DNA from 4 places in the Telluria sp. BA11 genome. Region 1 is predicted to be linked to each of the others. Evidence: predicted binding sites of a transcription regulator. Region 1 holds the regulator's gene; each other region holds the start of a gene.
What was found. Region 1 encodes sigma-54, which starts transcription at its own class of promoters, with help from an activator protein. Its sites were predicted from a motif close to TGGCANGNAANCTGCTTT; they were not measured.
Positions count from the first base shown of each region.

Region 2: the regulator sigma-54 is predicted to act here: its motif matches at 3,102-3,119, upstream of AC1MGT_RS07435 (PEP-CTERM sorting domain-containing protein).
Region 3: the regulator sigma-54 is predicted to act here: its motif matches at 2,423-2,440, upstream of AC1MGT_RS21050 (urease accessory protein UreD).
Region 4: the regulator sigma-54 is predicted to act here: its motif matches at 3,514-3,531, upstream of AC1MGT_RS01225 (ethanolamine ammonia-lyase subunit EutB).

Region 1 is NZ_CM155275.1:3,023,670-3,029,506, reverse strand. It holds gene AC1MGT_RS13325 (DUF5694 domain-containing protein) at 1-407, opposite strand, end outside; gene AC1MGT_RS13320 (enoyl-CoA hydratase/isomerase family protein) at 492-1,568, opposite strand; gene hpf (ribosome hibernation-promoting factor, HPF/YfiA family) at 1,667-2,023, opposite strand; gene AC1MGT_RS13310 (RNA polymerase factor sigma-54) at 2,098-3,582, opposite strand; gene lptB (LPS export ABC transporter ATP-binding protein) at 3,597-4,352, opposite strand; gene lptA (lipopolysaccharide transport periplasmic protein LptA) at 4,349-4,897, opposite strand; gene lptC (LPS export ABC transporter periplasmic protein LptC) at 4,943-5,548, opposite strand; gene AC1MGT_RS13290 (KdsC family phosphatase) at 5,554-5,837, opposite strand, start outside.
Region 2 is NZ_CM155275.1:1,712,410-1,718,246, reverse strand. It holds gene AC1MGT_RS07455 (HlyD family type I secretion periplasmic adaptor subunit) at 1-32, shown strand, start outside; gene AC1MGT_RS07450 (TolC family outer membrane protein) at 36-1,382, shown strand; gene AC1MGT_RS07445 (DUF4214 domain-containing protein) at 1,458-2,048, shown strand; gene AC1MGT_RS07440 (sulfurtransferase) at 2,050-2,934, opposite strand; gene AC1MGT_RS07435 (PEP-CTERM sorting domain-containing protein) at 3,166-3,849, shown strand; gene AC1MGT_RS07430 (methyltransferase regulatory domain-containing protein) at 4,041-5,579, shown strand; gene AC1MGT_RS07425 (acyltransferase family protein) at 5,679-5,837, shown strand, end outside.
Region 3 is NZ_CM155275.1:4,750,652-4,756,488, forward strand. It holds gene AC1MGT_RS21040 (SDR family oxidoreductase) at 1-697, opposite strand, end outside; gene AC1MGT_RS21045 (diguanylate cyclase) at 875-2,347, shown strand; gene AC1MGT_RS21050 (urease accessory protein UreD) at 2,451-3,290, shown strand; gene AC1MGT_RS21055 (urease subunit gamma) at 3,318-3,620, shown strand; gene AC1MGT_RS21060 (urease subunit beta) at 3,633-3,971, shown strand; gene ureC (urease subunit alpha) at 3,971-5,671, shown strand; gene ureE (urease accessory protein UreE) at 5,681-5,837, shown strand, end outside.
Region 4 is NZ_CM155275.1:279,891-285,727, forward strand. It holds gene AC1MGT_RS01205 (TonB-dependent receptor) at 1-603, opposite strand, end outside; gene AC1MGT_RS01210 (hypothetical protein) at 1,123-1,521, shown strand; gene AC1MGT_RS01215 (H-NS histone family protein) at 1,540-1,899, opposite strand; gene AC1MGT_RS01220 (TonB C-terminal domain-containing protein) at 1,954-3,357, opposite strand; gene AC1MGT_RS01225 (ethanolamine ammonia-lyase subunit EutB) at 3,591-4,982, shown strand; gene eutC (ethanolamine ammonia-lyase subunit EutC) at 4,993-5,808, shown strand.

The DNA.
Region 1 (5,837 bases):
GGCGCGGCGGGCCAGGCGGCCAGCAAAGCCTCAGCGGCCTCGGTCGCCGCCGGGACATCCAGTCCCGTGGCCAGCCGCGCCGGTGCGGTATCCCGGCAGTAGGCACCGATCGAATCCTTGTAGCGTGCCGGGTAGCGTCGCATGAGGTCGCACTGCGGCCCGGATACCGCTTCGATCGCAATCGCCTGCGGCTTCCATGCGGCCAGGCGCTCGTTCAACAGCGTCAGGCTGGCGGCCTGGAAGGTCTTCGGCAATTGCGACAAATGGGGCGAGCCTAATACCAGCACCTCGTTGGCTGGGCCGGACGCTGGCCCCTTGAATGCGCTCGCATTGAAGTCAGGCTGCCAGGCCTGGGCGGCGGCGCTGCCGCACAACGTCATCGACAACAGCAAGGCGGTGATGCGCATCGGGGTCCTCATCAGTTCATGAAGCCACGATGTTTGCACCGCCTGCACGAAAAGTCACGCGCAAACGGATATGCATGGAGATGCTTACGCAAGATGCCGCAGCGGGTGCGCATGCGCCGGCCACACCGGCACAAAGAAGCGCGCCACCATCGCATCGGTCACGAGGTCGAGCGATGGCGGATTCCATTGCGGCGCATTGTCCTTGTCGATGACGAGCGCGCGCACGCCTTCGAGCACCTCGCCATGCTCGAAGTTGCGGCGCACGAGCGAGCGCTCCAGGCGCAGGCAGTCGGCGACATCGAGCGATGCACCGCGCAGCAGCAGCTCGCGCGTCACGCACATCATCAACGGTGAGCGCTGACGCATCGCATTCAACGCCTTCTGCGCGAACGGCGTGTCGTCACCCTCGAGCGACGCCATGATCGCCGCCACCGAGTCCGCGCCAAAGTGCGCATCGATGCGCGCGCGATTGGCCTGCAGTTCGCTCTCGCCGGCATGCTGGACGGCGAACATGCGGATCGCCGCCGGCAGATCCGCGCCCGGCGTCGCTTCGATCAGCGCGTGCAACGCCGCCAGGTCGGCGCCCGGCACGAACACGTCGGCCAGGCCCACGTACAGCGCGTCGGCGGCGCCGATCGCCAGGCCGGTCAAGCCCAGAAACATCCCCAACTGCCCCGGCGCGTGCGACAGAAAGTGGCTGCCGCCGACATCGGGGAACAGGCCGATATTCACCTCGGGCATTGCCATCTTCGTGCGCTCGGTGACGATGCGCAGGCCGCAATCGGGCCCGCCCTGCGCGATGCCCATGCCGCCGCCCATGACCACGCCGTCCATCAGCGCAATATACGGTTTCGGGTAAAAATGGATCAGGTGGTTCAGCGCGTATTCTTCGGTGAAGAAATCCTCGAGCAGTGCGCTGCCGCCTTGTGGCGAGGCATTGCCGACCTCGTGGAAGAAGCGGATATCGCCGCCCGCGCACAGTGCTTTCTCGCTGCTGCTGGCGATCACCACGGCATCGACGGCAGCGTCACACTGCCAGTCAAGAAGGATCGCGGTCAGCGCGCGCACCATGTCCAGCGACAGCGAATTGAGCGCCTTCGGCCGGTCGAGGGTGATGATGCCGGTGCGGTTGGCAATGCGGGTCAGGACGTGTTCGGACATGGCGTGATCCATCGAAAGGAAACACGTATTTTACCGGCAACGGGATGCAAAAAGGGCGTCCCGAAAAGACGCCCCTGGCGGTGGTGACCTGCGCTCGATCAGGCGGCAGCGACGTCTGCTTCGTCGACGTCCAGGCGTTTGATCGCTGTGCGGTTATGGTCTTTGAGCATCTGCTTGTGCTTCAGGATTTGTCGATCCAGTTTATCCATCAACATGTCGATCGCGGCATACAGGTCTTGCGCGACGCTCGCCACGTGCAGGGTCTTGCCCGACACCTGGACATTGATTTCAGCTTTTTGCCTTTTTTCTTTTTCAGTGAGGTTATCGACGGCCAGGAAGACGTGGGTATCTATGACTTGATCGAAATGGCGAATAATGCGTTCCAGCTTATTCTGAACGTATTCACGGATGGCAGGGGTTACTTCGAGATGGTGACCACTGATGGTGAGGTTCATACACACTCCTTTGAAGATGTCACGTCGCTTGCACCACACAGGAGCTGAAGGCACAGACTGTATGAGCGGCGTTGTTACAAGGCTTTGCGGAGACTGACGGGGGGGATCTTGAGCGCTTCACGGTATTTTGCGACCGTCCTGCGAGCAATGACCATGCCTTGTTCCCCGAGCATTTCCGCGATCTTGCTGTCGGATAATGGATTCTTAGGGTCTTCTGCTCCTGTCAATTGTGCGATGAGCGCACGGATTGCCGTTGAGGATGCTTCGCCGCCCGCTTCGGTGGCAACGTGGCTACCGAAGAAATACTTCAACTCGAACATGCCGTGCGGGGTCAGCATGTATTTCTGGGTTGTGACACGAGAGATCGTGCTCTCGTGCAGACCTAGTGTATCAGCTATCTCACGCAAAACAAGGGGCCGCATGGCAACCGCGCCATGGCTGAAAAAGTTGCGCTGGCGCTCGACAATCGCCTCGGCCACACGCAGGATCGTGTCGAAACGCTGGCGCATATTCTTGATGAGCCACTTCGCCTCTTGCATCTGCGCGCCCATCTGGCTCTCGCTGCGGCCCTGCTTGAGCATGGTCGCGTACAGGCTGTTGACGCGCAGGCGCGGCATCACGTCCTGGTTCAGCGTGACTGCCCAGCCGTTCTTGGCGCGCCGCACGATCACGTCCGGCACCACGTAATCTGACACGTTCGACGCAAACGCGGCGCCCGGATGCGGATTGCACTGGCGGACCACGGCCTGCACTTCGCGCAGGTCTTCGTCGTCGCAATCGAGCGCTTTTTTCAGCTTGCTGTATTCGCGCTGCGCGAACCAGGTCAGGTAGCCTTCGACGATCTTCAGGGCCATGCGGCGCGTGACCATCGGCACGCCCGGCATGCGCCGGATCTGCAGCGCCAGGCATTCGGCCGCACTGCGCGCGCCAACGCCCACCGGGTCCATGCTCTGCACCATCGCCAGCGCGCAGCGCAGTTCGTCGAGGTCGACCTCGAGTTCTTCGGGCAGGCGTGCGTGGATGTCGTCGAGCGGTTCTTCCAGGTAGCCGTTGTCGTCGAGCGCGTCGATCACCAGTTCGGCCAGCGCGCGGTCGCGCGTTGACAGCAGCGTTTCGCGCACCTGTTCCATCAGGTGTTCGCGCAGCGTGATGGCGCATGCCTCCAGCTGCGGGCGGCCGTCTTCGTCGTCGCTGCTGGCGCTGCCGGACGACGCGCCACTGCCTTCGCTCCAGTCGTTGTCGGGCCGCTCGCCATCGACCGCGCCGCCTTCAGCGCCCTCGCCCTCGGCCGGCGCGCTGCCTTCACCCTCGGCCTGCTGGCCTGGCGCCGGCGGCGCCTCGCCCGGTGCCGGCGCATTGTTGATGGCCCCATCGGCCAGCAAGCGCACCGAATGATCGAGCGGGTCATCGAGCCTTTCGAGCAGCGGGTTATCGCCCAATATCTGCTCGATCTCCTGATGCAGTTCGAGCGTCGACAGCTGCAGCAACCGGATGGATTGCTGCAGCTGTGGCGTGAGCGCCAGGTGCTGCGAAGTGCGGAGCTGAAGGGACTGTTTCATCAATTGAGTATGGCTTACATGCGGAAATGTTCACCGAGGTACACGCGCCGTACCGATTCGTCGGCGATGATATCGTCGGGGCGGCCGGATGCAAGCACCGCGCCCTGATTGATGATGTAGGCGCGGTCGCAGATGCCGAGCGTCTCGCGGACATTGTGGTCGGTGATCAGGACGCCGATCTTGCGCTCCTTGAGGAAGCGCACGATGCGCTGGATCTCGATCACGGCGATCGGATCGACGCCGGCAAACGGTTCATCGAGCAGCACGAAGCGCGGGTTGGTGGCCAGTGCGCGCGCGATCTCCACGCGGCGCCGCTCACCGCCCGACAACGACAGCGCCGGGTTCTCGCGCAGCTTCTCGATCTGCAGGTCGGCCAGCAAGGTATCGAGGCGGTCGCTGATCTCGGTTTTGGTGAGCGATTTGCCGTTGACCTTCTGCAGTTCGAGCACGGCGCGGATGTTTTCTTCCACCGTCAGCTTGCGAAACACCGACGCTTCCTGCGGCAGGTACGACAGGCCGAGCACTGCGCGGCGGTGGATCGGCAGGCTGGTGATGTCGGTGCCGTTGATGCTGATCGAGCCGGCGTCCGACGGCACCAGGCCGACGATCATGTAGAACGAGGTGGTCTTGCCGGCGCCGTTCGGGCCCAGCAAACCCACCACTTCGCCGCATTCGACATCGAGCGACACATCGCGCACGACCAGGCGCTTGCCATAGCTTTTCTGCAGGCCCTTGACGACCAGCGTGCTGCGATCGTTCAGTTCCGTCATTGCGTGCCTCCGGCCGGCGCACGCTTGGGCGCCAGGATCAGCGTGCCGCGCCCGCCGCCAACCTTGCTCTCGCCGCTGACGTCATTGCGCACGGCGACGACTTCCTTGCGGTTGTCGTACGAGATGAACGGACCGGTCATCTGGTTGGTCATCCGGTCGTTTTCGAGTTCCTTGACGACGGCGTTCGAGTACAGGCGCACCAGCTCCGAACGCTCATCGTATTCGATGCGTTCGGCCTGGCCTTCGACCCACAGGTTCGGGCCGCCGTCACGCTTCTGACGGAACGTGGCGGGCTTGCCGTTGGCAGCGGTGAGCGTCACGCTCATATAGCCTTCGGGTGTCTCCCTGACGACGGCGCGTTCGGCCTTGACCAGCAGCGTGCCGCGGGTCAGGATCACGTTGCCGGTGAAGGTGCGTACGCCCGCGACGCCATCGAGGTCGCCGTTATCGTATTCGAGCGCCGCCTGCTTGAGCGAGTCGGCCTTTTCGGCCATGGCGGTCAAGGAAAGGAGTGAAAAGAAAGCGGCAGCAAAGAGTTTTTTCATGATGGTGCTGGTCCTGGGTTAGCACGCGCGCATGGCTGATGGCCTTCAGCGCTGGCGTGGCGGATAGACGATACGGCCGCGGCCGGACAATTGCATCTGCATGGTCGCGTTGTTGGCCATCATGCCGGTGGCCTTGAGGCTGGACGCGCCAAGCTCCATGTCGATCGGCTGGTCGGTCTTGACGATTTCTTCGTCGGGCAACACGGTCATGGCCTGCGTGCGCACGCGCAGTGCTTCGCTGGCGGGCGTCTTCGGGCGCTGCAGATCGACGTCGCCGAACAGTTCGACGCGGTGTTCTTCGTGGAAGATGCGCGCGTTCTTGGCCACCACCGTCATCGGAGGACGGCCCGGCTCGACGCCGCGCATCAGCGGCTGTTCGACGTTCGACACATCGCCCAGCGGGATATGGGCCAGGCGCTTGCCCGACACCACGTAGCTCGGCTGGCCGTTGGGCGTCATGCGGACGAACGAGAAATTCTCGACGATGTAATCCGGCTCGTCGGGCGGGCCGCCCAGCTGCGCATCGATGTCGGTCGCCTGCATCAGCTGCAGCAGCCAGAAGCTGCCGAAGGCGAAGAACACGCCGATCACGATCATCGCCAGCAGATTCCAGCGATGCGCGGTGCGTTTGTTGGAGGCGATCGTGGCCATGGCGGTCAGGCGAAATACGGCGCGAGCGCCTGGTCGTAGGTGCCCTGTGCGCGCATGACGAGGTCGCAGATCTCGCGCACCGCGCCGCGCCCGCCACCGTTCTTGGTTACGTAATGCGCGCGGTGCTGCACGTCCGGGTGGCCGGACGGTACGGCAACGGCAAAGCCGACGCGCGCGAACAGCGGCAGGTCGATCACGTCGTCGCCGATGTAGCCGCATTGGTCGGCGGTAAAGCCGGTGGCCTCGAGCAGATTGGCAAAGCCGATGCGCTTGTCGTGGTTGCCCTGGT
Region 2 (5,837 bases), 1.3 Mb from region 1:
ACCGTGCCCACACGGCCCTGAGCGAGGAGTAAGCGATGACGTCGATTCGTACCTCCCGCCTGCGCACCCTGGTGGCCGGCGCGCTGCTGGCCGCTGCTGCCGGCAGCGCCGGCGCGATCACGCTCGAGCAGGCCTACCAGGCCGCGCTCAAGAACGATCCGGTGTTTCGCATGCGCTACTTCGAGAACGAGAGCGGCAAGGAGAACCGCATTCTCGGTCGCGCGCAATTGCTGCCGCAGATTTCGGCCAGCCATTCGTTCAACCGCAACATCACGGACCTGCTGCAGCCTACCAACGTTCCGAACGTCCAGAGCCTGAGTCACCCGCGTTACCTGAGCCGCTCGTCGGTCGTGCAGCTGCGCCAGCCGTTGTTCAATATGGACGGCATACAGCGCTACCGCCAGGGCAAGGTCCAAAGCGAGCAGGCCGAACAGGCCTACGAAGCAGGCCTGGATGAAGTCTCGGTGCGCGTCGTCAGCGCCTATATGGACGCACTGTTCGCCGAAGACCAGCTGGCGCTGGCGCGTGTGCAGCGTGATGCCTACGTCGAGCATCAAAAAGTGAACACCCGCCTGTTCCAGCTGGGCGAAGGCACCCGCACCGACATGCTGGAAATCCAGGCTCGGCTCGATCTGGCCGAGGCCCAGCTGGTCGAGGCGCAGGACAATGTGGTCGCCGTGCGCAACACGCTGGCCGGCGTGATCGGCACCGACCCCGGCTCGCTCGACCAGCTGGCCGAGAACTTCCGTCCGGTCACGCTCAATGTGGGCAGTTTCGAAGAATGGCGCAGCCTGGCGCTGGCGCGCAACAACACGCTGGCCGCCACGCGCCTGGGCGTGGAAAACGCGCGCCTGGACATCAACCGCAACCGCGCCGGGCACCTGCCACGCGTGGATCTGGTGGCTGCCTACAGCAAGAACGACAGTGAAACGCTGAATCTTCGTGGCACCGAATCGACCAACCGCGCGGTGGGCTTCCAGGTCAACTTCCCGATCTATTCGGGTGGTTCGGTCAATGCCACCACGCGCCAGGCCGCAGCCAATCTGGGCCGCGCCCAGGCCGAGCTCGATGCACGCAGCAACGAGATCCTGATCGAGCTGCGTCGCGCGCACGACCTCGTGCTCAGCAGCGGGCGCAAGATCGATGCGCTGGTCAAGGCCGTCGATTCGGGCAAGCTCCTGATGACCGCCACCCAGCAGAGCATCAAGGGTGGCGTGCGCATCAACCTCGACCTGCTCAATGCACAGCAGCAGTTGTTCACCAGCCAGCGCGACCTGGCCCAGGCCCGGTATTCCTACCTCGTCGGCCTGATGCGCCTGCGCTCTGCCGCCGGCACGCTCGAGCCGGAATCGATTCGCGAGATCGCGGCGTTCTTCCGCTGATCCTGCGGGCGGATTTGCGCCACACCTGCCTCGATTGGATTAATATCAATTTATTACCAATCGAGGAACTTCTTCATGGCCGTCAACCCGCTCGAAGTCCAGCAACTCTACGTCGCCTATTTTGGCCGCCCGGCCGATCCTGTCGGGCTTGATTACTGGATGGATACACTGGCCGGGAATGTGGTGACACCCGATGATATTTCGCGCTCCTTTGCCGAGTCGCAGGAATACCGTGACAACTACAGCCACATGGACAGCCGCACCGTGGTCACCAGGATCTACGACCACCTGTTCGGGCGCGACGCCGAAACCGTCGGTATCACCTATTGGGCTGACCTGATCGACCGTGGGGTCATCGCGATCGACGACGCGGTCAGGGAAATTTCAGAAGCGGCGGTTGGTGCCGATGCAATCGTGTTCAACGGCAAGGCGGCTGTGGCCACTGTCTTCACGCTGCGCCTCGATACGCCGAACGAAGTGGCAGCCTACGGCCGCGATACGGGATTGGAGCTGGCCATGGAATTTCTCGCCACTGTCAAGGATGCCAAAAGCGCGCTCGACGCGGCCGACCCGGTCGTGGTCGATGCGTGGATCGCGCGCATCGTGGGTGCCGACGGCACCGCCATCGAGGATGTGGGCCTGGTCGGCGTGGTGCCGCTGGCTTGAATCAGGCCGCGGCCTCGCCGGCTGCTGCCTGGCCAGCGGCGCTGCTGCTGCCGATGCAGTGCGGGCACGACACCTCATACACATAATCAGGCGATAACTGCTGGCGCGGCGTCACCACGGCGCGGCAGGCGAAGCACTGCACGGTTTCGGTCGGCTCGAGCTTCGGATTGAGCGCGGTGCGGTAGTCGAACACGAAGCAATCGCCCGTGTAGTGCGCGCCGCCGACGTCCTCGAAGTACTTCAGGATGCCGCCCTCCAGTTGGTACACGCGCTCGTAGCCGATTTCCTTCATGTGGATCGCCGCTTTTTCGCAGCGGATGCCGCCGGTGCAGAAGGTCACGACCGTCTTGCCGGCCAGCGCATCGCGGTGCTGCGCCGCGACCTCGGGAAACTCGGTGAACTTGTCGATGCGGTAGTCGAGCGTGTTCTCGAACGTGCCGACGTCGACTTCGAAGGCATTGCGCGTTTCCATCATCACGACCTCGACGCCGTCGTCATCGTGGCCCTGGTCGAGCCAGCGCTTGAGCGTGACGGGATCGACCGCCGGCGCCCGGCCCAGTTCGGGCTTGATGAGCGGCATGCGCATCGTGATGATCTCTTTCTTGATCTTGACCAGCATGCGCTTGTGCGACTGTTCGGTCGACAGGCTTTCTTTCCATGTCAGGTCGGCCAGGCGGGCATCGCTGCGCACCCAGTCCAGGTACGCGTCGATGTGCTCGCGCGTACCCGACAAGAACATATTGATGCCTTCCGGCGTGAGCAGCACCGTGCCCTTGAGAGCAAGCTCGTTGCACAGCGCCTGGTACTGCGGGCGCAAGGTTTCCAGATCGTCGAGCGTGACAAATTTGTAGGCGGCGATGTTGACGTACTGTTGAGCGGAAGACATGGCGATAGAAGAAGAAACGCGGTGAACGGACAGGTCGATATTATAAGTCAGTCAGAAGCGCCAACCGTCAGCGGCCCGCCATATCCTTGTCGAATAGATTTACACCATTGCTTCATAGCATTGATGAATATCAAATAAGTCATTGATTTGTATGGTAGGTAACGACCTGGCACCAAGTTTGCTTATAGGAGGGCTGCGCTGTACAAACTTTGATCAACTAGGAAAACAACAATGATCCGTAATATCGCTCTGCTGGCCCTTTCGCTGACTGCCGGTGCCGCTTCGGCCGCTACCATTCCTGCAACGCTGACCTTCAACTCGGACAGCAACACTGCCTACACCAATGTGATGCCGGCAGCCCAGAGCGGCAGCGTGCTGATCGACTTCAACTTCACCTACACGGGCGCAACGGTCGACAACAACGATTTCCTGGCCCTGTGGTTCGGCAATTCGAACAATCTGTCCCAAGCCTACAAAGGTCCGAACGTCGGCTTCAAGGCAAACTGCGGTAACGGTACCTGCAGCAACGACCTGTTCGCACGCCTGGGCGGCGAAAGCGGCCCGTTCATGAACAACAGCAACCTGGTTGCAGGCACCACCTACAACATCTTCGCGAACCTGTACAAGGCCGCTGGCTCGACGACCTACAACCGCTTCGACATGTGGCTCAATGCAACGGCTGCCGAAAAGGCGTCGCTGACCGGCGCCGACCTGAAGGCAACCGGCAACACGAACCTGGCGTCGTTCAACACGATCGGCGTTCGTACCCTGGGTCTGGACAAAGGCCTGAGCGTGAACGTGAATAATCTGCGCGTCACCGGACTCGAGTCTGAAGTGCCTGAGCCAAGCAGCGTTGCCCTGATGGGTCTGGCACTGGCTGGCCTGGCATTTACCCGTCGCAACAAGCGCGGCTGATTGCCGCTCGGCGCGCCAGAAATACCGGCGCGCTGCTGACAGCAGACTGGAAACGTCGTTCCTGCGCAGGCAGGAACGACGTTTTTGCGTTAACAACACACCGTACCGGGTGGCCGCGCAAGGTCGCCATATGCGTCCCGGATACGCCGTGCTAGAGTGCCTCGCATTGCTCCATCACCGACAGGAACGCCATGCACGACTGGTCCGAAGGCTACATGACCGAGTTAGCCTATACCTACGGCTACTATCCCGAACTCAACCCGTTGCGTGCACGGCTGGCCCTGCTCGAGGCGGGCATCGTCCCGCCGGATGTCCAGACCGCTTGTGAGCTGGGCTTTGGTCAGGGCATGAGCATCAATATCCATGCGGTCGCGGCCGGCGCGGCCTGGCATGGCACCGACTTCAATCCGGCCCAGGTCGGTTTTGCGCGCGAGCTGGCGCAGGACTTGCCGCTGGCAGCCAATCTGTCCGACGAGGCCTTCGAGGCCTATTGCCAGCGCGCCGATCTGCCGCAGTTCGATTTCATCGCGCTGCACGGCATCTGGAGCTGGGTGTCGGACGCCAACCGCCGCGTGATCGCCAGCTTCATCGAGCGCAAGCTCAAGGTGGGCGGCGTTGTCTACGTCAGCTACAACACCCAGCCCGGCTGGGCCGCGACCGGACCGCTGACCGAGTTGATGGCCGGCTTCGACGCGGCCCTCAATCCCCCCGGCATCGGTCCGGCAGCGCGCATCGACGCGGCGCTCGACTTCGTCGACGGGCTGGTCGCAAGTGGCGCGCTGTACGGCAAGGTCAATCCCCAGGTGGCCGAGCACCTCAAGCGCCTGCGCAGCCAGGACCGGCGCTATCTGGCGCACGAATATTTCAACCGCGACTGGCAGCCGATGCCGTTCGCGCAGATGCGTACCTGGATGGAAGGGGCACGGCTGAGCTACGCCACATCCGCCCAGTTCATCGACCACGTGCCGATGCTGAATCTGACCGCGCAGCAGCAGGATCTGCTGGCCGCGATCCCGGATGCGGGTTTTCGCGAAACGGCGCGTGACTTCATCGTCAACCGCCTGTTCCGGCGCGATTACTGGGTGCGCGGCGCGCGCCGGCTGGCGCCGGCCGACCGCACCGAGCGCCTGCGCGCCATGCGGGTGGTGCTGGCCACGCCGGCCGCCAAGGTCAAGCTCAAGATCAGTGGCGCGCTGGGCGAAGCGAACCTGCACGAGGACGTCTACCGCCCGATCCTCGATGCGCTGGCCGACCACCGGCCGCACAGTCTGGGCGAACTTGAAATCACGCTGGCCCCGCACGGCGCCACGCTGACCCGGATCGTCGAGGCAGTCATGCTCCTGACCGGCGCCGGCAACCTGCACCCGGCCCAGGCCGACGAGGCCATCGACGCTGCCAGGGCCGGCGCACTCCTGCTCAATACCCGCCTGTGCGCCATGGCGCGCTATGCCGAAGATGTCGGTTGCCTGGCTTCGCCGGTGACGGGCGGCGGCTTCCCGGTGCGCCGCATCGACCAGCTGTTTCTGCTGGCGCGCAGCGTTGGTGCGGCCAGCACCCCGGCGCTGGCCGATTTCGCGGCCGCTGCACTGCAGGCGCAAGGCCAGCGCATCATGAAGGATGGCCAGCCGGTGCTGGACGATGCCCGCCAGATCGAGATGCTGCGCAGCCAGGCGCATGCGTTCGACACAACGCGCTTGCCCGTTTTTCAGGCATTGGGCGTGGCTGCCTAAAACCCAGTCCCAAAAAGACGATTGCCGGTCGATACAGGCAACGGCGATGGCACCTTGTCAGTTACTATATTGCATTGTGCACAAGCGCCAGGGTATGTCATGCGGTCATTGAACATCCAGTACAATCCACGTATCGATCAGCTACGCTGGCTGGCGGCGACGCTCGTGTTCCTGTTCCACTTTCACCTGGAATATCGCCGCCTTGGCGGCAATGGCCTGGTCAATCCGTGGACCTCCTTGATCATCGAAGGCCATACC
Region 3 (5,837 bases), 1.7 Mb from region 1:
CACCCTTGGTCGACGAATAGTCGATCAGCTTGGCCGAGCCTTTCAGACCGGTGACCGAGCCCGTATTGATGATCGACGCGCCGCGCTTGAGGTGCGGCACGACGGCCTTGGCCATGTGGAAGTAGCCGAAGATATTGGTGCGGAAGGTTTCCTCGAACCGCTCCTCGGTGATATCGAGGATCGAATCGGCGTGCTCCTGGAATGCGGCGTTGTTGACCAGAACGTCCAGCCGGCCGAATTCCTTGACCACCTGCTGCACGGCGTCGTTGCAGAATGCCGGATCCTTGACGTCGCCCGCGATGGTGATGCAGCGGCGGCCTTCGGCCTCGATGCAGCGCTTGGTCTCTGCCGCATCGATGTCCTCGTTCAGATACATGACGGCGACATCGGCGCCTTCACGTGCGAACAGCACCGCCACCGCGCGCCCGATGCCCGAGTCGGCGCCGGTGACGATGGCGGCCATGCCTTCGAGCTTGCCGCTGCCCTTGTAGCCCTCGGCCATGAATTTCGGCTTGCTTTCCATGTCGGCTTCAAGGCCCGGCTTGGCCAGGTGCTGCGCCGGCATCGGCGGCGCTGGCTGGTCGACGCCGGTCTGGACTGCTTCTTTGCTCTCGGATTCGTTCTTTTTGGCGTCGCGCGCGTCCTGTTCTTCCTGGATGGCGCGCTGCTTTGCTGCCACGTCGTCTTGATGTGCCATGGTGATTCTCCCGTGAGTGTGGTTTCGTTCGCAAGAGTATTCGGCGCGCACCCTGGTACGACGGTGCGCTCCCACACACAGGACGACAATTGCTATGCTTGGCACGCCCGCTTATGGCAAACTTGCTTTGCAGCCATGCCGACAGGGCGCGGCTGGACCCATATCTGGAGAATCACCATGCATCAAGAAGACGGCGCGCGCGAAGACTTTACCTGCGTCTTCGTCAATCCCGTCGGCCAGCGCCGCGCCGATTTCCAGCACGGCTGCGACGGCATGTTTGCCAATCTGCGCGTGGCGGCAGGGGCCGAGCAGGCGCGCGCGCTGCTGGCGCGCGAACCGGCCGACCTGCTCGTGCTGGACCTGGAACGCTGCGACCTCGCCATCGACCTGGCAGCGCTGGGCGCCCTGGTCGCCGAGCGCGCCGGTGCGCCGGTGCTGGTGCTGTGTCCGTTCACGAACGCGCGCTGGCTGCCGGCGCTGATGGCGTTCGGTCCGCTCGACTACGCCATCGGCCCACTGCGCGCGCAGCAGACCCGCGCACTGCTGGCCGCGCGCATGCGCACCGGATTTGACGTCGTGGCGCCTGGCGCGCCCACGCCATCGGAAGCCGAGCTGCGCACGCTGCTGGCACTGCGTACTGTCTGTCAGCAGGCATTGACCGATGCCGATGACAGCGTGCGCTTTGCCGAGCGCCTGTGCGCGGCGCTGGCCGGCTGGCCCGGCGTCGTGCATGCGGCGCTGTTCCAGCATCGGGATGGCGACCTGCATCTCGAGGCCGAGCAGGGCGTGGACGGCCTGCACCTGTCGGCGCTGCTCGCGCACGGTGGCGGGTTGCTGCAATCGCCGCTGCGCCATGCGTTTCCCGGCCTGCTGGCGGCGGCAACAGGCGAATTCACGCTGCTCGATACACTCGACAAGGCGGGCGAGCCGGCCCTGGCGGCGCGCCTGGACACCTTTGGCGCGCGCATGGTCGTCGGCGTGCCGATCCCCGCGCCGGGACCGGGCGGGCCCATGGGCTCGCTGTGCCTGCTGTTCGGCGACGCACGGCCTTTTTCGTCAGCGCAGTTGCAGGCACTGGACGATGTCGCCGGGCTGGCCGCGCATGGCCTGCGCATGGCCGAGGTCACGCGCGAGAACGAGGCGCTGCTGGCCCGCATCACGCATCTTGCCACGACCGACGCCCTGACCGACCTGGCCAACCGCCGCCACGGCGAAGGCTTGCTGGAACAGGAAATCAAGCGCGCACGCCGCTACCGGCTGCCGCTGGCGCTGATCGTCTTCGATATCGACCGCTTCAGCCAGATCAACGACACCTTCGGCCACCCGGTCGGTGACCTGGTGCTGCGCACGGTCGCCGACACGGCAAGTGCGCTGCTGCGCGCGAGCGATGTGCTGGTGCGCTCGGGCGGCGAAGAATTCCAGGTCATCGCATCGCACACGAGCGCGATTGACGCGCTGAAGATGGCCGAGAAGCTGCGCGCGGCGATCGAGCAGGTCGAAATACCCGGGTGTGACCACGTCACGATCAGCCTCGGCGTGGCCCAGTTGGGCGAGGGCGAGAGCGGCGACTCGATGGCGGTGCGTACCCACGCCGCATTGGCGCGTGCCAAGCGCGCCGGTCGCAACTGCATCGAGCTGGCGATGTCCTGACGCGTTCGGGTGCGACGCGCACCTTTGCGGTGCGCGTCGCTTGCAAAATAGACGTCCCACACCACGTAATGACGCTGGCACGCATCGTGCTGTTTCATCAGGCATGCGCGATTGCACCCCTTCCGATCCATCCACGGTCTTCCCCGCCTGGCAAGCCAGCCTGGCGCTGGGCTTCGTGCGCGATGGCGCCACGACGCGCCTCGTGCACCGCACGCACCGCGGCCCGCTGCGTGTGCAGAAGGCGCTGTATCCGGAAGGCCCCGGCGCCTGCCACGTGATCGTCGTGCACCCGCCGGGCGGCGTGGTCGGGGGCGACCGGCTCGAGATCGACGTCGACGCCGGCCCCGCTTGCAGCGTGCTCGCCACCAGCCCCGGCGCGGCCAAGTGGTACCGCGCCAATGGTCGCGTGTCGCAGCAGGCGGTGCGCCTGCGGGTTGGCGCGGGCGCCGCCATCGAATGGCTGCCGCAGGAAACCATCTTCTATGACGCGGCCAGCGTCGACCTCGACCACGAAGTCGATCTCGCTGCCGGCAGCACCTATATCGGCAGTGAAGTGCTGTGCTTCGGCCGCGTGGCCGCCGGGGAAGCGTTCACGCGTGGACGGATCCGCCAGCGCACGCGCATTCGCCAGGAGGGCCGCCTGCTGTGGTGGGAGCAGGGCATCCTGACTCCCGATGGTATCGCCAGCCCGCTTGGCATGCGCGGCCACGCGGTGTGCGCGACCTTGCTTGCCGTCGGCCGGCCCGTGCCCGCCGCGCTGCAGGCGCACGTGCGCGCGCTCCACCCGCAACTGGCGTCGAGCCAGGTGAAGTCGGTGTTCGTCGCGCGTTATCTCGGCGACGATGGCGAAGCGGCGCGCGCCGTCATGGCAAACGTGTGGGCATTGCTGCGGCCCCATCTGCTCGAGCGCCCGGCGTGCCCGCCGCGTATCTGGCTCACCTAGACTGGCTCACTGGATACGGAACCGCCCATGGACCTGACGCCCCGCGAAAAAGACAAGCTGCTGATCTTTACTGCTGCATTGCTCGCCGAACGCCGGCGTGCGCGCGGCCTCAAACTGAATTACCCGGAAGCCGTGGCCCTGATCACGGCCGCCATCATGGAAGGCGCGCGCGATGGCCGCAGCGTGGCCGAGCTGATGAGCGAAGGCACGACGATCCTCGCGCGCGGCGACGTGATGGAGGGCGTGCCCGAGATGATCCCCGATATCCAGGTCGAGGCCACGTTCCCGGACGGGACCAAGCTCGTGACCGTCCACCATCCGATTCCCTAGCCGGAGCCCAGCGTGATCCCAGGCGAATACTTTCTTGACGACGGCGATATCGAACTCAACGTCGGTCGGCGCACGCTGACCGTGGTCGTGGCCAATGCCGGCGACCGGCCAGTGCAGGTCGGCTCGCACTACCACTTTTATGAAGTCAATCCCGCGCTGCAGTTCGAGCGTGACGCGGCGCTTGGCATGCGGCTGAACATCGCGGCCGGCACCGCAGTGCGCTTCGAGCCGGGCCAGCGCCGCACGGTCGAACTGGTCGACCTGGCGGGCGAGCGGATCGTGCATGGTTTCCAGGGCCGCGTGTCAGGACCGTTGCCAGCGTCCTTGCCTTTGACCCCAGGGGACGCATGATGGTCACGCTCAGCCGCCAGGCCTATGCCGACATGTATGGCCCGACCACGGGCGACCGCATCCGCCTGGCCGACACCGACCTCGTGATCGAAATCGAACGCGACTTCGCGACCTATGGTGAAGAGGTCAAGTTCGGCGGCGGTAAAGTGATCCGCGACGGCATGGGCCAGTCGCAGCGCCTGCGAGAGGGCGTGATGGACACCGTCATCACCAACGCCGTCATCATCGACCACTGGGGCATCGTCAAGGCGGATATCGGCATCAAGGATGGCCTGATTGCCGCCATCGGCAAGGCGGGCAACCCGGATATCCAGCCGAATGTCACGATGGCCATCGGCGGGGCCACCGAGATCATCGCCGGCGAAGGCATGATCGTTACGGCCGGCGGCGTCGACACGCACATCCACTTCATCTGCCCGCAGCAGATCGACGAAGCGCTGTACTCGGGCATCACGACGATGCTGGGCGGCGGCACCGGACCCGCCGTCGGCACGGCTGCCACGACCTGCACGCCGGGCGCCTGGCACATTCATTCGATGCTGCAGGCGGCCGACGCGTTCCCGATGAACCTGGGCTTTTTCGGCAAGGGCAACGTCAGCCAGCCCGGCCCGCTCGAAGAGCAGGTCCATGCCGGCGCCGTGGGCCTGAAGCTGCACGAGGACTGGGGCAGCACGCCGGCGGCGATCGACAACTGCCTGTCGGTGGCCGAACGGCTGGACGTGCAGGTGGCGCTGCACTCCGACACGCTCAACGAGGCGGGGTTTCTGGAGTCGACCGTGGCGGCGTTCAAGGGCCGCACGATCCACACCTTCCACACGGAGGGTGCCGGCGGTGGGCACGCGCCCGACATCATCGCGGCCGTGGGCTACGACAACGTGTTGCCGTCGTCGACCAATCCCACGCGCCCGTTCACGGTCAACACGCTCGACGAGCACCTGGACATGCTGATGGTCTGCCACCATCTCGACCCGGCGATTGCCGAAGACGTGGCGTTTGCCGAATCGCGCATCCGGCGCGAGACGATCGCCGCCGAGGACATCCTGCACGACCTGGGCGCGATCTCGATGATGTCGTCGGACTCGCAGGCGATGGGCCGCGTAGGCGAGACGATCATGCGCACCTGGCAGACGGCGCACAAGATGAAGGTGCAGCGCGGCGCTTTGGAGGGCGACTCGTCACGCAACGACAATGCCCGCGTCAAGCGCTACATCGCCAAGTACACGATCAATCCCGCCATCACGCACGGCATCGCGCACGTCGTCGGCTCGCTCGAGGTGGGCAAGATCGCCGACATCGTGCTGTGGCGCCCGGCCTTCTTTGGCGTCAAGCCGTCGATGGTGGTCAAGGGCGGCATGATCGCTGCCAGCCTGATGGGCGACCCGAATGCATCGATCCCGACGCCGCAGCCGGTGCATTACCGGCCCATGTTCGGCGCGTTTGGCGGCGGCCTGCGCAAGTCGTTCACCTTTGTGTCGCAAAGCGCGTTCGAGGCCGGCATCGCAGGCACGCTGGGACTGAGCAAAACGACGATCGCCGTGCGCGGCACCCGCGGCCTGCGCAAGCGCGACATGATCCACAACGGCGCCACGCCGCACATGGAAGTCGATCCCGAAACCTATGAAGTGCGCGCCGACGGCCGCCTGCTGGTCTGCGAAGCGGCGGGCGTGCTGCCGCTGGCGCAGCGTTACTTCCTGTTCTAGAGGCCATCCATGATTTCACTGCATACCCGCATCGCTGTTGCCGACGTCGTGCATGACACGTTGGTGCTGCCGTTCGAACAACGGGAGCGCTGCCGCCAGCGCGCGCGCCTGGCCTCGGGGGAAGAGGTCGCGCTGTTCCTCGTGCGCGGCACGGTGCTGCGCGATG
Region 4 (5,837 bases), 2.5 Mb from region 1:
CTGGTTGACGCGGTCTTCGACGTAGCCTGTGGCCACGAAGCCCTTGGCGTCGAACGGTGCGCGCAGGCGGATATTCACGGCGCCAGCGATGCCGCCCTCGAACTGGTTCGCGGTGGCCGATTTGTAGACTTCCATGCCGCCGATCGACTGCACCGGCAAATCCTGGTACGCCAGGCGGCGGCCGGCAGCGGTAAAGATCTCGTTGCCGTCGAGAGTCGTGGCGACGTCGGGCAAGCCGCGGATGGTGACGTTGCTGGTCTCGCCGCGATCGCGCCCGACCTGCACGCCCGCGACGCGCTGCAGCGCATCGCCCGCATGACGGTCGGGGAACTTGCCGATGTCGTCGGCGTTGATCGCATCGACCACCTGCGCTGCATCGCGCTTGATGTCCTCGGCCGAGCGCAGGCTCTGGCGCAGGCCCGTGACCTTGATGACGGTGGGCGCGGCCGGGGCGGCATCAGCAGGTGCGTCCGGCGCTTGGGGGACGGGCGCCTGGGGTGCCGGGGCCGGTGAGTCGGTGACGGCCTGCGCGAAGGCTGGCGCGCCATACGAGGACAGCAGCATGATGGCGGCACATACCGGCGTGAGGTTCAAACGGCGCATTCGTTCTCCTGAAGTCTGCATGGATCGGGCGTGCCGCGACCGGCGGCGCCTGAAATGTGTCTTCATAACGCAGCATGATGCCATCCAGTTGACATAAATACACCGGAAAAATGTTTCCCTCGAATTGCCTCGTCGGCGAAATGTGAGAATGTGCGAATAACTGACGCACGGCGCTGACTATACTTGGCGAATATGTACTTACGTCCGCTATCGTTGTCATCTTCCGAGAATCGCGTCCTGGGCATCGGCCTCGCCATGCTCCTGCACGCCGCCTTGCTGGCCGCATGGCAGGCAAGCCGCCAACGAGCGCCCGACGACGAGCGACAGGCGGTCTTCACACAGTGGATCCAGGTGCCTGACAGCAGGCCGCAGCCTGCCACACGCGATGTCCCCGCTCCCGTAGAACGCAGGCGCGCAACTGTCGCTGCACCAGCCGCCCGGGCTGGCCAAGCGATAGCGTCGGGCATCGAACAGCCAAGCGCCGGGCCGGACGTTGCTGTGCCAGCCGTTGGTATTGACGTGACGCCTGCTGAAGGGGGCGCGCGACTGAGCGTCGAGCAAGCCCTGCGCGAAGCGGGCGCCATCGAGCGCACGTTGCGCAAGAGCAGCAAGGCGTATATCGTCGCGCCACCGGACAGCCCGCAGATCCGCATGGCCCGCGGGTTTGCCGAGGCGGCGGAGGTCACGCCGGGCCGCTGGTACGAAGCGCCCAAGATTGTTGAACTCGTCAATGACGGCGGCGACGGCGCGCGACGCACGCGCGTCGTCACGGCTGGCGGCATCTACTGCATCACCGAGCGCTCCCCGGCAACGAGCATCGACATGATCGAAAAATTCGGCAAGCAGAGGATCACGAACTGCGGGCATGAACACGAGCAGCCTGTCAATGCCCAGGAATGGCGTACCGCGCGCGATTGACGCTGACCGGGCCGCGGGTCAAGCCGACTTCTTGATGTCCTCGAGCGACTTGCCGGCGGCAAGCCATGCCTTGACCCAGGCCGGTTGACGGCCACGACCGCTCCATTGCTGGGCAGGATCATCGGGATTGGTGTAGCTGACGGCGGCGGCGGTCGGCTTTCCTGGTACCGGCGCTTTGATCGCCAGCACCTGTTTCTCGGTCAGGCCGGCGTTGCGGGCGATGTGGAGGATCTGTTCGCGCGCCTTGCTGATGCTAAGGAAATGGTGGGTTTTGAGAGCATCGTTGACCTGTTCTTCAAGTGCGCGAAGTTTGGCCAGCGAATATTTGGAGAGGTCTTGCATGGTTGCAGGTTGCTTTAAGGTGAATGAAAACAGCACCCTAACATGCCGGGCCACCTGTTGGCGATCCGATCGGATGGTGTTTCGGCGTTCTTACTGGAGGCGCACCGCCACATCGAACAGCCACGTCCGGCGAATTTCCACCACATCGTACTGGCGCGCCAGCGCCGGCGGGAACGGTCCATACGGCGCGTGACTGGCAATGATCTGGCGGATTGCCTCGTCCACCGCAGGCACGCCACTCGAGGTCACGAACGTCACCCGCTCCACCGAACCGTCGCTGCGCACGGCCACGGTCACGAGGGGCTGCCGGTGCGGCTGCCTGACGATATCGCGCACGGCGCTCAAACTCATGTTCAGCTCGATCTTGCGACCCATGGCTTCCGCGTACGCCACGAGGTCGGCGTTGGCATCGGCGCGGCCCAGCAGCCAGCCGCGACGCTGTCCGCTGGCGGCCTCACGCTGCGCGGCTTCCTGGTTCAACTGCCGGCCGATCGCGCGCAGGCGCTCTTCACGCTGCGCTTCCTGCGCGGTTTGCACGAGCGCCGCTGGCGCTTGTGGCAACTGTGCGAGGCGTGCTGCTTCCTGCTTGATTGCGTCCTGGCGTGCGGCTTCCTGGCGTGCGACTTCATGGCGTGCGGCTTCCTGACGTGCTGCTTCCTGACGTGCTGCTTCCTGTTGCGCCAGTCTCGCCTGCTCCTGGCGGGCTGCTTCAACACGTGCGGCATCGAGCCGTGCCTGCTCCTGACGTGCCGCTTCGCGCTTGGTCTGCTCCTGTCTGGCGATTTCTGCACGGGCAGCCTCACGCTGGGCCGCCGCATCGCGGTTGGCTTCCTCGATGCGCTGTGCATCGGCACGTTCGGCGTCGCGTTGCGCCGCCTCGGCACTGGCCAGTGCTTCCCGCGCGGCTTGCTCACGTGCCTGTGCCTTTGCTTGTGCTTGCGCTTGTGCCTGTGCTTGTGCCTGTGCCTGTGCCTGTGCCTGTGCCTGTGCCTGTGCCTGTGCCGCCAGCTCGGCAGTCCGCTGCTGTTCGGCCACCACGGCTGCCGCTGCGCGCGCAGCCTCGCGCTGGACCACCTGTTGGCGCACGCGTTCTTCCTCGATCGCCGTCTCCCGCTTGTCGTCATCGAGTGCGATGATGCGCGCCCCGGCCGCGTCGTCGTCCTGTGGCGTCGGCGCTGGCGCTGGCTGGACCCTGGTGACCGGCGCTTGCGGCACGGAGGGCGCAGGCGCGGTTGCTGCTGGTGCGGCCGGCAGCGTCGGCTGACTCGCGACGACCGGGACTTCTGCGTTCGCCGTGAGTGCGGGCGGCGGCGCTGGCGCTGTGGCTGGTGCCGCGGCTGGCGCCGGCGCCAGCCTGACATTCAGCTCAGTCGCCGCCAGGCGCCGCTCTTCCCACGGCATGCGCAATCCTGGAAGCCCGAACACATCGCCCTCAAGCGGAATGCTCAGCAGCAGAGCGTGGATCACCAGGGATAGCAGCAGTGCCAGGCGCATTCGCCAGGAAAAAGCAGGCGTGTCGGAAGAGGTTCTCACATTGTCGGGTCGGTCGGGGTCGGCGTGATGGAGGCGAGTTGCCAATGGTGCAATATCAGCGGCGATGCTATCACACCGCTGCCGCCGTTGCCACGCGCCCTGAACCCGACCGACCTGTGGCACTATCGCTGCTAATGCCAGCGTCGTGCAGCGCAATTGCCCGCTATTGACCCTACAAGCGAAGGACCGCCTTCATGCCCCGGATATCCCACGTCGTCGGCACCAAAACGTATTGGTTTGCCGATCTGCGCGACCTGCTGGCCAAGGCCACGCCCGCGCGCTCGGGCGACCATCTCGCCGGTATCGCCGCAGGGAGCGCCGAGGAGCGCGTCGCCGCGCAAATGGCGCTGGCCGACCTGCCCTTGCGCACTTTCCTGAACGACGCCGTCGTGCCGTACGAAACCGATGAAGTCACGCGCCTGATCATCGACAGCCACGACGCTGCCGCGTTCGCGCCAATCCGCCACCTGACCGTGGGGAGTTTCCGGGAGTGGCTGCTGGGCGACGCGGTCGACGGCGCCATGCTGGCGCGCGTCGCCTCTGGCATCACGCCCGAGATGGCGGCGGCCGTATCGAAGATCATGCGCATCCAGGATCTGGTGCTGGTAGCACGCAAGTGCCGCGTGATCACCCGCTTTCGCAACACGATCGGCCTGGCCGGCACGCTGTCGACGCGCCTGCAGCCGAACCACCCGCTCGACGACCTGTCGGGCATCGCGGCCAGCCTGTTCGATGGCCTGATGCATGGCAGCGGTGACGCGGTCATCGGCATCAATCCGGCCACAGACAATGTCGCGCAGGTGGTCAAGCTCGTCACGATGCTGGACGATATCATCAGCCGCTACGACATCCCCACCCAGTCATGCGTGCTGACGCACGTGACCAATACGATCGAGGCGATCGGGCGCGGCGCGCCGGTTGACCTCGTATTTCAGTCGATCGCCGGCACGCAGGCAGCCAACGCCAGCTTCGGCATCGACCTGGCGCTGCTCGGCGAAGCCCGCGCCGCTGCCCTGTCGCTGGGCCGCGGGACGGTGGGCAACAACGTCATGTATTTCGAGACCGGCCAGGGCAGCGCGCTGTCGGCCAATGCCAACCACGGCGTCGACCAGCAAACCTGCGAGGCCCGCGCGTATGCCGTGGCGCGCGCATTCGAGCCGCTGCTGGTCAACACCGTGGTGGGCTTCATGGGGCCGGAATACCTGTACGACGGCAAGCAGATCATCCGCGCCGGCCTGGAAGACCATTTCTGCGCCAAGCTGCTGGGCCTGCCGATGGGGTGCGACGTCTGCTATACCAACCACGCCGAAGCCGACCAGGACGACATGGACGTGCTGCTGACGATGCTGGGCACGGCCGGCTGCACCTTCGTGATGGGCATTCCGGGCGGGGACGACATCATGCTCAATTATCAGACGACGTCCTTCCACGACGCGCTGTATGCGCGCCGCGCGCTCGGCCTGCAGCCGGCGCCCGAATTCGATGCGTGGTTGCGCGCGATGGGTATTTTCAAGGGCGCGGGCCAGGTCGAGCTGGGGCGGACCGTGCCCCCGGCATTCCAGCGCGCGCTGCTGCAGTCATCCTGAGGTTGCCTTCATGTCCGATTCGATTGATGACCCCATTGCCGGCGCCGCACCCTGGCAAACCTTGCGCCAGTTCACCGACGCCCGCATTGCGCTGGGCGCTGCCGGCATCAGCCAGCCGACAGGCGCGCAGCTCGACTTTCAGCTCGCGCATGCGCGGGCGCGCGACGCCGTGCATCTTCCGCTCGACATTGATGCGCTCAAGCCAGCATTGCAGGCAGCGTGGCCGCACGCCGGCCCGCCCCTCCTGCTGCACAGCGCGGCTGCGAATCGCAACGTCTATCTGCAGCGGCCGGATCTGGGGCGGCGGCTCGATGCGCCATCACGCGCACTTCTGAACAATAGTGACGACGGCAACCGCCGCTGCGACCTGGCCATCGTCGTGGCGGATGGTCTGTCGTCACACGCGATCGCGCAGAATGCCGCGCCCTTCCTCGCAGCGCTGCATCTGCAGCTGGCCGCCGAGGCGTGGACGCTGGCGCCGCTGGCGATCGTCCAGCAAGGCCGCGTGGCCGTGGGTGATGAAGTCGGTGAATTGCTGCGGGCGAAGCTGGTCGTCGTACTGATTGGAGAACGGCCGGGCCTGAGCGCTCCGGACAGCATGGGCATCTACATGACCTGGGCGCCACGCGTCGGCCTGACGGATGAGCGTCGCAACTGCATCTCGAACGTCAGGCCGGCGGGGTTGGGTTATATCCAAGCCGCCGCCAGGCTGCATTATCTGCTTGGGCAGGCGCAGCGACGGCAGCTGAGCGGCGTGGCACTCAAGGACGAGACGATGCAGGATGACGTGCTGCCGGGCGGCGGCGGGCCGGCGTTCCTGCTGTGATTACGATACTTCGTCGAACTGGAATTACC